DNA from 4 places in the Asanoa sp. NPDC050611 genome. Region 2 is predicted to be linked to each of the others. Evidence: riboswitches for the same ligand, from Rfam matches in the RefSeq annotation. Region 2 holds a riboswitch; each other region holds the start of a gene.
What was found. Region 2 has a riboswitch for cobalamin ahead of AB0H87_RS25385 (ribonucleoside-diphosphate reductase subunit alpha). Riboswitches for the same ligand answer to the same signal wherever they lie in the genome.

Region 1 (3,190 bases), on a different contig from region 2:
CACCGCGGTGGTCGCGGGCGGCGGCGAGCACGGTGTCCGGCAGGTGGACGGCGCCGATCCGGCCGCGCGGGGCCCGGGAGCCGGCGACCCGGCCGCGGCCGGCGTAGGCGGGCGAGCGCCGTCCACTGTGGCCGTGGCGGCCGCGCGAGCGGGCGGTCAGCGTCCGGGTCCGGTACGCCGTGCCGACCGGTTCGGCGATCGCCGGCGGGGGAGTGGCGGGTGCGGCGCCCGGCCGGTCCTCGGCGTCGGGCGTGGCGGCGTCGGGCGTGGCGCCGTCGCCAGGGCCCCCGTCCTCCGGCCGCGGGTCGTCGGGACCGGGACCGCGCCCGCCGCCCGGGCCCGCGTCGTCGTCCGGCTCCGGCGGCGGTTCCGACGCGCCGGCCTGGTCCAGCGCGTCGTCCAGGGCCTGCTGGTCGGCGCCCGGCGGGTCGAACGGGTCGCGCCGCCGCCGGTGCGGCAGGGCGAGCCGGGCGGCGTCGTCGACCTCCTGGTCGGTGACCACGGCCCGGTCGCGCCAGGCGGCCAGTGCGACCGCCGTGCGGGCGATGACGATGTCGGCGCGCAGCCCGTCGACGCCGTACGCCAGGCAGATCCGGGCGATCCGGTCGAGCGCGGCGTCCGGCAGGGTGACCTTCGGCAGCCGCGCCCGGGCCGCCACGATCCGCTCGGCCGTGGCCGCGTCCGCGTCGGCGAACCGGGCCGCGAAGCCGTCCGGGTCGGCCTCGTAGGCCAACCGGCGGCGGACCACCTCGGCCCGGTCGGCGGGCTCCTGCGGCGCGCCGACCTCGACCACGAGGCCGAACCGGTCGACGAGCTGCGGGCGCGGCTCGCCCTCCTCCGGGTTCATCGTGCCGACCAGCAGGAAGCGGGCGGCATGCCGCAGCGAGACGCTGTCGCGCTCGACGAACGCGCGCCCCATCGCAGCGGCGTCCAGCAGCAGGTCGACCAGGTGATCGGGGAGGAGGTTGACCTCGTCGACGTAGAGCACGCCCCGGTGCGCGGCGGCGAGCAGGCCCGGCTCGTACGCCTTCGTGCCCTCGGTCAGGATCCGCTGCACGTCGAGCGTGCCCACGACGCGGTCCTCGGTGGCGCCGACCGGCAGTTCGACGAGCCGCGACCGGCGCACGCTCTGCGCGACGCCGGCGTGTGGACCGTCGGGGCAGGACGGGTCGGGCGCCGCCGGGTCGCAGGCGAACCGGCAGCCCGGCACCACCGCGATGTCCGGCAGCAGCGCCGCGAGGGCGCGCACCATCGTCGACTTCGCGGTGCCCTTCTCGCCGCGCACGAGCACCCCGCCGATCACCGGCGAGACGGCGTTGAGCAGCAGGGCCTGGCGCAGGTCGGCCAAGCCGACGACGGCGGAGAACGGGTACGCGGCGGTCATTGTGCGTGCCGGCGCGACGACATGGCGCAATCCCTTCCGCGGGTGTCCACGCCCGCGACGGTTCGACGGCGAGCGGCCGAGTGTCCTGGCTCCCGGATCGACGCTCCCCCTCGGCCTTCCAACCCCTTGCGGGCCGTGACCAATCGGGTGAGGGTTCGCTCCCCGGTGACAGTGGCGGGACCGCCCCGGAATCGCACCGGGTTCCTCCGCACCGCTCGTTCAGACATGCTGACCCACCGAAGCGGGCCGCGTCAAAGGGAGTGAGATTACGCTCCCTCTGTGCCCCCAAGGCGCCTGGTCCTTCGGACGGCGCACAGCAAGAGTCAAGACCCCTCGAGGTCACCCTCCGTCCGCAGATACTCGGCCTTCAGCGCATCGATCGTCTCTTCCCGCGGGGCGGCCCACAGACCGCGCTCGGCCGCCTCCAGGAGTCGTTCCGTGATGCCGCGCAGGGCCCAGGGGTTGGACTTGTCGAGGAACTCGCGCACCGACGGGTCCAGGACGTAGGCGGCGGCCAGCTGCTCGTACATCCAGTCGTCGACGACGCCGGCGGTCGCGTCGAACCCGAAGAGGTAGTCGACGGTCGCGGCGAGCTCGAAGGCGCCCTTGTAGCCGTGCCGGCGCATCGCCTCGATCCAGCGCGGGTTGACCACGCGGGCCCGGAACACCCGCTTGGTCTCTTCCGCCAGTGACCGCGTGCGGACCTCGTCCGGGCGGTGCGAGTCGCCGATGTACGCCGCCGGGTCGCTGCCGCGCAGGGAGCGAACCATCGCCACCATGCCGCCGTGGTACTGGAAGTAGTCGTCGGAGTCGGCGATGTCGTGCTCGCGGGTGTCGACGTTCTTGGCCGCCACGGCCATCCGCCGGTAGACCGTCTCCAGGTCGCCGCGCGCCGCCCGGCCGTCCAGCCCGCGACCGTAGGCGTAGCCGCCCCAGACCGCGTACACCTCGGCGAGGTCACGGTCGTCGCGCCAGTTCCGGGCGTCGATCAACGGCAACAGGCCGGCACCGTACGCGCCGGGCCGGGAACCGAAGATCCGGGTGGTCGCCCGCCGCCAGTCGCCGTGCTCGGCCTGGTCGGCCAGGGCGTGCTGCCGCACGAAGTTGTCGGGCTCGTCCAGCTCCGCGACGGCGGCGATCGCGTCGTCCAGCAGGGCGATCACGTGCGGGAAGGCGTCGCGGAAGAAGCCGGAGATGCGCACCGTCACGTCGATCCGGGGCCGTTGGAGCTCTGCGCGCGGCACGATCTCGAAGCCGGTGACGCGGCGGGACGCGTCGTCCCAGACCGGCCGGGTGCCGATCAGCGCGAGCACCTCGGCGATGTCGTCGCCCTGGGTCCGCATCGCGCTCGTGCCCCAGACCGTGAGCCCGACCAGGGCCGGCCAGGTGCCGGTGTCTTCACGGTGCCGGGCCAGCAGCGAGTCGGCCAAGGCGCGGCCGACGTCCCAGGCGTTACGCGACGGGATCGCCTTCGGGTCCACGGAGTAGAAGTTGCGCCCGGTCGGGAGCACGTTGACCAGGCCGCGGGTGGGGGAGCCGGACGGACCGGCGGCGACGTAACCGCCGTCGAGGGCGTGTGCCACGGCGGTGATCTCGTCGGTGGTGGCGGCCAACCTGGGCACGACCTCGGTGGCCGCGAACTTCAGCACGTCGACAACCGAGCTGCTTCCGACGCCTGGACTTACAGTCGGCACGGCGGACCCGAGCCCGGCCGGGGCCGGCGTGGTCCCCAACACCTCGGCCGCGACGATGGCTGCGGCGTCCGGAGCCCAGGCGTGGCCTTCCATGGCGATCACCAGTCGGCGG
Region 2 (3,190 bases):
CCGCGCGATCGTCGGCGACCGTGCGTGGATCCGTACGTCCGCGGGCCTGAGCCCGTCGGGCGAACTGCTCAACCCGTTCTCGATCATCAACGCCACGGCCACGATCACGGGCGCCGACGGCACCTTCGACCTGGCTCAGACGTGCCCGGCGGGCCTGCCGGTCACGGGCCCGGGGGTAGCCGGCCTGTCCGTGCTCCAGCTCGCTGGCCTCGGCGGCGGCCTGACCCTGGCCGGCCTGCTCCTGGTCGGACTCCAACGGCGACGCCGCACGGCCTGACCGCGCAAGCACCGGGCACCCCGCTCGACCACGGGGGTGCCCGGTGCTGGCCCGTCGGGTCGCCGGTGCTGGCCCACGGGTGCCCGGCGCCGGCTAGGAGTCCTGACCCCGATGCACCCGGGCCGAGCGCTCGATCAGCTCGCGCAACGCGCCCTCGTCCACGTCGGAGAGCCGGTTGAGATAGAGACAGCCCTTGCCGGTCCTGTGCTTACCGAGCCGGGCCACCGTCCTGGCATACCGCTCCTGGTAGCCACCGACCAGATAGACCACCAGGTTGGCCTTGCGCGGCGAGAACCCGGCCAGCGGCGCGTCACCTTCGTGCCCACTCTCGTACCGGTAGTGGTAGCTCCCGAACCCCACGATGCTGGCACCCCACATGCGCGGCGCCTCACCGGTGATCTCACCCATGAGCGCGACGAGGGTACGCGCGTCGGCGCGCCGCCGCTCGTCGGCCACGGCCGCGAGAAACGACTCCACCGCGGCGTCGACGGGAACCATCGCCTTCTTCGCGCCCGCTGACGAACTGGCCATGCCTCATCGTGCCCCATCGAAGCGCACGGGCGGTCACGGTCCAGCCTCGATGTCGTCCAGGAACCGCAGGGCGGCCGCGGCGTTCTCGATCCGCCGGGTCAGCAGCACCCGGTCGCCGGGCCAGGCCCACGCCCCGGCGCAGGCGTAAGGCGATCTTGGCCAGTAGCTCCGAGCGCATGTCCCGGACATGGGTGACCGGGCCGCCACGGGCCTGACCGGCGGCGCCAAGGGACCGTCAGGATCACCGGCTCCACGGTCAAGGACGCGTCAAGGTGCTTGCCGCCGGCGCCGGCCCGGGCCGAGCGTGGAGGCGTGGAAGCCAGGTCCAGCCGGTCGACCGTACTCGCCGCCGCCATGGTGGTGGCCCTTCGCCTCGGATCGTTGCTCGCGTTCGCTGCCGTCGCCGCCGCGCTGATGCGCTGAGGGCCGGGCACCCTACCGGTCGCGATGCGCCGCTGCGGGCGCGCCGCGCCGGGCGCGGCTGTGACGTTCGGCATCCGCGAACCCGACACGCCCGACACCACATCTGGTGTTGCGCAACCGAGGGTGCACCCATATATGGTGTCTCACGCAGCTGGTTCGAGCGTCCCCACAAGACGGTCGAGGCAACAGGGAACCCGGTGCGAAGCCGGGACTGCCCCGCAGCGGTGAGTGGGAACGAACGCCGTCAACGAAGCACTGGGCCCCGGCCCGGGAAGCGACGGCCAGTAGGCACGAGCACGACGCCCACGAGTCCGAAGACCTGCCAGCGCGCCGCACGCCCACCGGTGTGCGGCGGTCGAAGGCCGCGCGGGACGGCCGACGTCAGCACCGGGCCGCCGCCGTCGCGGGCCGGCGGCGTCAGCGTGCGCGTCCGACGACCTTCCGAACACCGAGCGTGCGGAGGGGGACCATGACGGTCACGCAAGAGAAGGTCGTGCCGGAGCAGCGCCGGCACGTGATGAGCGTGCGCAAGCGCAACGGCGACCTCGAGCCGGTCGACGTCAACAAGATCGTCAAAGCGGTCGAGCGGTGGGTCGGCGACCTCGACGAGGTCGACCCGCTGCGGGTGGCGACCCGGACGATCAGCGGGCTCTACGACGGCGCCACCACCGCCGAGCTCGACAAGCTGTCGATCCAGACGGCCGCCGAGCTGACCGGCGAGGAGCCGCAGTACTCGCGCCTCGCGGCCCGGCTGCTGGCGGCCTATGTGGACAAGGAGGTGCGCGGCCAGGGTGTCGCGACCTTCAGCCAGTCGATCCGGTACGCGCACGGCCTCGGCCTCATCGGCGACGAGACGGCGGCCTTCGTGGCCCGCAACGCCCGCAAGCTCGACGACGCCGTCGACCCGACCGGCGACCGGCGGTTCGAGTACTTCGGCCTGCGCACCATCGCCGACCGTTATCTCCTCAAGCATCCCGAGACCCGCCTGGTGGTGGAGACGCCGCAGTACTGGCTGCTGCGCGTGGCCTGCGGCCTGTCGCAGAACCCCGCGGAGGCGATCGGCTTCTACCGGCTCATGTCCAGCCTGGCCTACCTGCCCAGCTCGCCGACGCTGTTCAACTCCGGCACCCGGCACACGCAGATGTCGTCGTGCTTCCTGGTCGACTCGCCGCGCGACGAGCTGGACTCCATCTACGAGCGGTACCACCAGGTCGCGAAGCTGTCGAAGTTCTCGGGCGGGATCGGCATCTCCTGGTCCCGGATCAGGGGCCGGGGTGCGCTCATCCGGGGCACGAACGGCAGGTCGAACGGGATCGTGCCGTTCCTCAAGACGCTCGACGCCGGCGTGGCCGCGGTCAACCAGGGCGGCCGGCGCAAGGGCGCGGCGTGTGTCTACCTCGAACCGTGGCACCCGGACGTCGAGGAGTTCCTGGAGCTGCGCGACAACACGGGCGAGGAGTCCCGGCGTACGCACAACCTCAACCTCGCCAACTGGATCCCGGACGAGTTCATGCGCCGCGTCGAGGCTGACGGCGAGTGGTCCCTGATCGACCCGACCGACGCGCCGGAACTGCCCGACCTGCACGGCGAGGCGTTCGACGAGGCCTACCGCGCCGCGGAGAAGAAGGCCGTGAAGACGGTCAAGGCGCGCGACCTCTACGCCCGGATGATGCGCACGCTCGCGCAGACCGGCAACGGCTGGATGACGTTCAAGGACCGGGCCAACGCGCTGTCCAACCAGACCGGTGCGCCCGGCAACACCATCCACCTGTCCAACCTGTGCACCGAGATCCTCGAGGTGAACTCGGACGACGAGACCGCCGTCTGCAACCTCGGCTCGGTCAACCTGGCCGCGCACGTCACCGACGACGGGATCGACTGGGACAAGCTGCGCGCGACCGTGCGCACCGCGGTCGTGTTCCTGGACCGGGTCATCGACATCAACTACTACCCGTCGGT
Region 3 (3,190 bases), on a different contig from region 2:
GCTACAACTGGGGCTGCTGCGGCGGTTCGTCGGGCACGACCAGCTCCGAGACCTACCGCGGCCCGTCGGCGTTCAGCGCGCCCGAGACCGCCCGCCTGCGCGACTTCGTCAACAGCCGGGTCGTGGGCGGCGTGCAGCAGATCAAGGCCAACATCGACTTCCACACGTACTCGCAGCTGGTGCTCTGGCCGTACGGCTACACCACCGCGAACACGGCGACCGGGATGACGACGGACGACTACAACACGTTCGCGACGCTCGGCCAGCAGATGGCGGCGACCAACGGCTACACGCCGGAGCAGTCGTCGGACCTCTACATCACCGACGGTGACAGCCTCGACTGGCTGTGGGCGACCCACAAGATCTGGGCGTACACCTTCGAGATGTATCCGGGCTCGGCCAGCGGTGGCGGCTTCTACCCGCCCGACGAGGTGATCCCGGCGCAGACCAGCCGCAACCGGGAAGCCGTGCTGATCCTGTCCGAGGCCGCGGACTGCCCCTACAAGGTCATCGGCAAGCAGGCACAGTACTGCGGCGGTGGCGGCGGCACGACGGTCTACTCCGACACCTTCGAGACCGCCACGGGCTGGACCACCAACCCGAACAGCACCGACACCGCGACCAGCGGCCAGTGGGTGCGCGGTGACCCGGCGGCGACCACGTCCAGCGGTGCCAAGCAGCTCGGCACCACGGTCAGCGGCACCAACGACCTGGTCACCGGCGCGGCGGCGGGCACCGCCGCGGGCGACTTCGACGTCGACGGCGGCGCGACCAGCGTCCGCTCGCCGGCCATCACGCTGCCCGCGAGCGGCACGCTGACGCTGAGCCTGTCGTGGTACCTCGCGCACGGCTCGAACTCGTCGTCGGCCGACTACTTCCGGGTCAGCGTCGTGCACAACGGCGGCACGACGGCCGTGTTCAGCCAGGCCGGCGCGGCCAGCAACCGCAACGGCGCCTGGGCGGTGGCCAACGCCAACCTGTCCGCGTACGCCGGGCAGTCGGTCCGGATCCTGATCGAGGCGGCCGACACGTCCACCGCCAGCCTGGTCGAGGCGGGCGTGGACGACGTCCGAATCACCCAGAGCTGAACAGTCACGTCACCGGCGTCCCGCGCCCACGAAGCGGGGCGCCGGTGGCGTACCTAACGGGAACTCCCGACCATGGTGACCATTGGGTTACCGTGCTCCCGACCGACCGCAGCGAAGCCGGTGTGAACCCGGCGCTGTCCCGCAACTGTGATGCCCCTTCTGTCCGCGAGGGGACAAGCCAGGTCGCCTGCCGAGGTCGCGAACCAGCGCTCTCGAGGAAGGGCGCCTCGCGGGCGGGCGGAACCCTGTCGGCGAAGCACCAGACCTCGACCGACAGGAGGCATCCATGCGATATCAGGCCAGGCTCGTCCTCGCCGCCGCACTTGGCGCGGCCCTCGCGCTCGCCGGATGTGGCGACGGCGGCGGCACCGAGAACGGCGGGACCCCGCCCAGCCAGGACGTCAGCGCCACCGCCGACTTCCCGGTCACCATCGGCAACCTCACGGTCGCGGAAAAGCCCACGAAGATCGTCGCGCTGTCGCCGACCGCGACCGAGGTGCTCTTCGCGATCGGCGCCGGCCAGCAGGTGAAGGCCGTCGACGACCAGTCCAACTTCCCGGCCGAGGCCCCGAAGAGCGACTTGTCCGCGTTCCAGCCCAACGCCGAGGCCATCGCCGCGCAGGAGCCCGACCTGGTCGTGCTCTCCAACGACATGAACAACGTCGTCGCACAGCTGACCCAGTTGAAGATCCCGGTATACGTCGCGCCGGCCGGCAAGACACTCGACGACACGTACAAGCAGATCACCGACATCGGCGCGATCACCGGCAACCGGCCCGCCGCCGAGGATCTCGCCAAGCGGATGCGCGAGGACGTCGACAAGCTCGTGGCCGACGTGCCGAAGCGCGCCACCAAGCTGACCTATTACTACGAGCTCGGCCCCGAGCTCTACTCGCTGACCTCGAAGACCTTCGTCGGCTCGCTGTTCGCGCAGCTCGGGCTGGAGAACATCGCCGACGCGGCCGACGCCGACGGCAGCAAGGGCGGCTATCCGCAGCTCTCCGCGGAGGCGCTGGTCAAGGCCGACCCCGACCTGATCTTCCTGGCCGACACGGTGTGCTGCAAGCAGAACGCCGACACGGTCAAGGCCCGCCCCGGCTGGTCCGGCATCACGGCCGTGAAGACCGGGCAGATCGTCGGCCTCAACGACGACGTCGCCTCCCGGTGGGGGCCGCGCACGGTCGACCTGCTGCGCCAGATCGTCGACGCGGTGGCGAAGGTGCCGGCTTGAGAGCTCCCGGCGTACGGTGGCCGTGGCTCGTCGGTGGCGTCGTCGCCGTCGTGGTCGCGGCCATCGCCGGCCTGGCGTTCGGCCCGGTCTCGTTGCCGCCCGGCGGGGTCGCCGCCGAGCTGCTCGACCTGATCCCGGGCGTCAATCTCCACAGTGGGTTGTCGGAGCGCGACGCGGCGATCCTCCTGCAGCTGCGGCTGCCCCGGGTGGTGCTGGGCCTGCTCGCCGGCGCGATGCTCGCCCTGGCCGGCGGTTGTTACCAGGGCGCGTTCCGGAACCCGCTCGCCGACCCGTACCTGCTCGGTGCGGCGGCCGGTGCCGGGCTCGCGGTCACCGCGGTGGTGGCCTTTCGGGGGTCCGACATGGACATCGGGTCGCTGCCGGCGGGCGTACCCCTGGCGGCCTTCGCCGGCGCCCTGGTCGCGGTCGCGCTCACCTATCTGCTCGGCGTCGCCGGCCGGGACCGCACCCCGGCGTCGCTGATCCTGGCGGGTGTCGCGGTGTCGGCGTTCCTCGCCGCCGGGCAGACCTATCTCATGCAGCGCAACGCCGACGACATCCGGGCCATCTACTCGTGGCTGCTCGGCCGGCTGGCCACGAACGGCTGGCACGAGGTGAAGCTGCTGCTGCCGTACGCCGTCGTCACCACCGTCGTGGTGCTCGCCCTGCGCCGCGAGCTCGACGTGCTGTCGGTCGGCGACGACGAGGCGAGCGGCCTGGGCCTGCACCCGCAGCGGTCCCGCTACATCCTGATCGCCGCGGCCTCGCTCGGCACGGCCGCCGCGGTCTCGGTCTCGGGCCTGATCGGCTTCGTCGGGATCGTCGTGCCGCACATCGTGCGGATGCTCGCGGGCGGCAGCTACCGCGCGAT
Region 4 (3,190 bases), on a different contig from region 2:
GCGTTCGTCTCACTGGCCGAACCCGGCGTCCTGGCCGGCCTCGACCGGTGCCGCGCGCTCGGCGCCGGCCGCGTGGTCGTGCTCCCCTACTTCCTCTTCACCGGCGTGCTGCCGCGCCGGGTCGCCGCGCAGGCGGCCGAGTGGGCGGACGCGCGCGGCGGCGACGTCACCACCGCCGACGTGATCGGTGACTGCGCCGGCCTGGCCGAGATCGTGGTCGAGCGTTACCACGAGGCACTGGGCGGGGACATCCGCGCCAACTGCGACACGTGCAAGTACCGGATAGCGCTGCCGTTCCACGAGCACGCGGTCGGCGCCGCGCAGGTGCCGCACACGCATCCGGCCGACCACCACCACTGAGGGCGGCGGCCGGCCGGACGGTCAGGCCGACGCGGTGAGCACGGCCTCGCGGCGCAGGCTCCGCTCCACGAGGGCACCGAGGCCCAGGCCGAGCGTGGACCAGACGACCACCTGCGTCCCGAGCGACGCGAGTCGGAAGTTCCACAGCACGAGCGGGGAGAAGCCCTCCGGGATCTCCTCGATCGACGGCAGCAGGACCTGCGCCACCGCGACGACGGCGACGAAGGCCAGCGCGCCCAGGACGGCCGCGTTCCACGTGCCGAACCGGGCCACCTGCGACCGTCCGATGTAGACCGCGAGCGCCAGTGAGGCGAGCGCGATCACCAGCATCAGGAAATACAAAGACGTACGCCGGCCGATCGTGTCTTCGGAGCCGGTGGCGGGTGGGTTGGCCGGGTACTTCAGCCACGGCACCAGCGCGACGGTGACGAAGCCGGCGAGGCCGACCAGCGCCGCCGTCGCCTGCGGGCCGAGCCGGCCGAGCCGCCCGTACGCCGCGGCGAACACCATCGAGAAGATCCCGCCGAGTGCGACGCCGTAGATCAGCGTGGCGGTGAGCAGGCCGAGCGTGCTCTGCACGGCCCGGCTCACCAGCTCGGGCTCACCGACGACCTCGGAATGGGCCTCCTCGAACGCGATCGCCGCGTCGATCGGGCCTTCGCCGACGAAGTAGGCGAACAGGAACGCGAGCACGCCGGCGGCCAGTCCCACCAGCATGCCGCGGATCAGCAACGAACGGGGGGACAGCACGACCGCCCCGCCCGTCAGTGGCAGGGGAAGCCGAGCAGGTGGCGGCCGTCGTGCACGAACTCGTGCACCGCACTGCCGCCGATCACGTGGAATACGCCCTGCTCGGTGCCGACGAAGTAGAGCAGCGCGATCGCGAGCACGGCGCCGAACAGGAGCCAGGGCTGGAGCTGACGCCACGGGATGGCCACCGGCTGGACGGCCGGGCGGGGGGTGGCGGAAGACGAGATGCTGGACACGAAACGAACCTCCTCGGGATCACGCGTCCCACGACGGGTTTCGGTGACGGCGGAGGGTCTGACTCCCACGCGCAAGCGTGGTCACAGTGGCGCGACCGCGCCGGAGTTGCACCGGCTTCCTACCGTCGTCACGTTGACCCGGACGCTACGGTCGGCCTTGCCGGGGTGTCAACCGCGTGAGACCTGCTCGACAGTTGACGCAAGGTCGCCCTCGCGGACCGGGGATAACCGGGGCGCCGATAACGCCTCCGCCGCGCGGCACGGTGGACCGCATGACATTGCGAACACACGGGATCGGCCGGCAGGGCCTGACCGCGTCCGTCGAAGGACTCGGCACCTTCGGCCTCACCGCCGCGTACGGCACCCGCGACGACGCCGAGTCCACCGCCACCATCCACCGCGCGCTCGACCTCGGCGTGACCATGTTCGACACCGCCGACTTCTACGGCCTCGGCGGCGCCGAGCGGCTGCTCGGCCGGGCGCTGGCGGGCCGGCGGGACGAGGCGGTCATCGCCACCAAGGTCGGCGGCGTGACCCTCGACGAGGAGGACAAGCTCGTCGGGTACGCGAACGGGCGGCCGGCATACCTGCGGACGGCGGTCGAGCGCTCGCTGCGCCGGCTCGGCGTGGACCACATCGACCTGCTCTACCTGCACCGGGTCGACCCCGCGGTGCCGGTCGAGGAGAGCTTCGGCGCCCTGGGCGAGTTGGTGGCCGAGGGCAAGGTGAGCTACCTGGGCATCAGCGAGGCCGCGCCGCGGAGCATCCGCCGCGCGCACGCCACCGCGCCGCTGTCGGCGGTGCAGACCGAGTACTCGCTGTTCAGCCGGGACGTCGAGGTCAACGGGGTGCTCGCCACCACCCGTGAGCTGGGTGTGGGCTTCGTGGCCTACGCGCCGCTGGGCCGGGGCTTCCTGTCCGGCGACATCCGTACGGTCGCCGACCTGCCGGAGAACGACTTCCGCCGCACCTGGCCCCGGATGGCCGAGGGGAACCTGGAACGCAACCTGGTGCTCGTGGACCGCATCCGCGCCGTCGCGGAGCGGGCGGGCGTCAGCGCGGCCCAGCTCGCACTAGCGTGGGTGCTGGGGCAGGGCAGCACCGCGATCCCGGGCACCAAGCGCCGCGGCTACCTCGAAGCCAACGTCGCCGCGGCGGGGATCGGGCTGACGCCGGCCGTGCTGGCGGAGCTGAGCGCGGCGGTGCCGGTCGGGGCGGCGGCCGGCAATCGCTACACGCCCCAGGCCATGGCCGCGATCGACAAGTGAGGCAAGAGTGGCACGCGGGGAGCTGGGCGACTTCCTGCGCAGTCGCCGGGAGGCGCTGCGGCCGTCCGACGTGGGCATCCCGTCGGGCGGCCGGCGCCGGACCCCCGGGCTGCGCCGGGAAGAGGTGGCGTTGCTCGCCAACCTGTCCGTCGACTACTACGAGCGGCTCGAACAGTCCCGCGCGGGCACGCCGTCGGAGGCCCTGCTCGGCGCGCTGGCCCGGGCGCTGCGCCTGTCGGTCGAGGAGCGCGACTACCTCTACCGGCTCGCCGGCTACGCCGCACCCAACCCCGGAACCGTCACCGGGTACGTCGACCCGGCGCTGCTGTTCCTGCTCGACGCGCTCGACGACGTGCCGGCGCACGTGATGGACGACCTGACCACCACGCTCGCGCAGAACGCCCTGAGCCGGGCCCTGCTCGGCCGGTGGACCGACGGCGACGAGCGGTCGCGGAACGTGATCTGGCGGTGGTTCACGGACCCGGAGTCCCGCGCCCTGAACGCGCCGGAGGAGCACGAGTCGCTGGGCCGCGGCTACGTCGCCGACCTGCGGGCCGCCGCCGCCCGCCGTGGCAC

Region 1: linked by a shared signal. The riboswitch ahead of AB0H87_RS25705 (VWA domain-containing protein) and the one ahead of AB0H87_RS25385 (ribonucleoside-diphosphate reductase subunit alpha) in region 2 are both predicted to bind cobalamin.
Region 3: linked by a shared signal. The riboswitch ahead of AB0H87_RS04160 (ABC transporter substrate-binding protein) and the one ahead of AB0H87_RS25385 (ribonucleoside-diphosphate reductase subunit alpha) in region 2 are both predicted to bind cobalamin.
Region 4: linked by a shared signal. The riboswitch ahead of AB0H87_RS35405 (CbtB domain-containing protein) and the one ahead of AB0H87_RS25385 (ribonucleoside-diphosphate reductase subunit alpha) in region 2 are both predicted to bind cobalamin.

What each region holds. Positions count from the first base shown of each region.
Region 1 covers NZ_JBFAIU010000187.1:4,774-7,963, reverse strand. Annotated here, with positions in the region: gene AB0H87_RS25705 (VWA domain-containing protein) at 1-1,384, opposite strand, end outside; cobalamin riboswitch at 1,442-1,649, opposite strand; gene cobN (cobaltochelatase subunit CobN) at 1,708-3,190, opposite strand, start outside.
Region 2 covers NZ_JBFAIU010000183.1:6,752-9,941, forward strand. Annotated here, with positions in the region: gene AB0H87_RS25370 (hypothetical protein) at 1-277, shown strand, start outside; gene AB0H87_RS25375 (DUF1801 domain-containing protein) at 371-808, opposite strand; gene AB0H87_RS25380 (hypothetical protein) at 842-997, opposite strand; cobalamin riboswitch at 1,367-1,573, shown strand; gene AB0H87_RS25385 (ribonucleoside-diphosphate reductase subunit alpha) at 1,701-3,190, shown strand, end outside.
Region 3 covers NZ_JBFAIU010000014.1:22,517-25,706, reverse strand. Annotated here, with positions in the region: gene AB0H87_RS04165 (M14 family zinc carboxypeptidase) at 1-1,088, shown strand, start outside; cobalamin riboswitch at 1,156-1,298, shown strand; gene AB0H87_RS04160 (ABC transporter substrate-binding protein) at 1,375-2,319, shown strand; gene AB0H87_RS04155 (iron ABC transporter permease) at 2,316-3,190, shown strand, end outside.
Region 4 covers NZ_JBFAIU010000373.1:1,276-4,465, forward strand. Annotated here, with positions in the region: partial or broken gene AB0H87_RS35395 (sirohydrochlorin chelatase) at 1-294, shown strand, start outside; gene AB0H87_RS35400 (CbtA family protein) at 382-1,110, opposite strand; gene AB0H87_RS35405 (CbtB domain-containing protein) at 1,125-1,346, opposite strand; adenosylcobalamin (AdoCbl) riboswitch at 1,390-1,478, opposite strand; gene AB0H87_RS35410 (aldo/keto reductase) at 1,619-2,614, shown strand; gene AB0H87_RS35415 (helix-turn-helix transcriptional regulator) at 2,622-3,190, shown strand, end outside.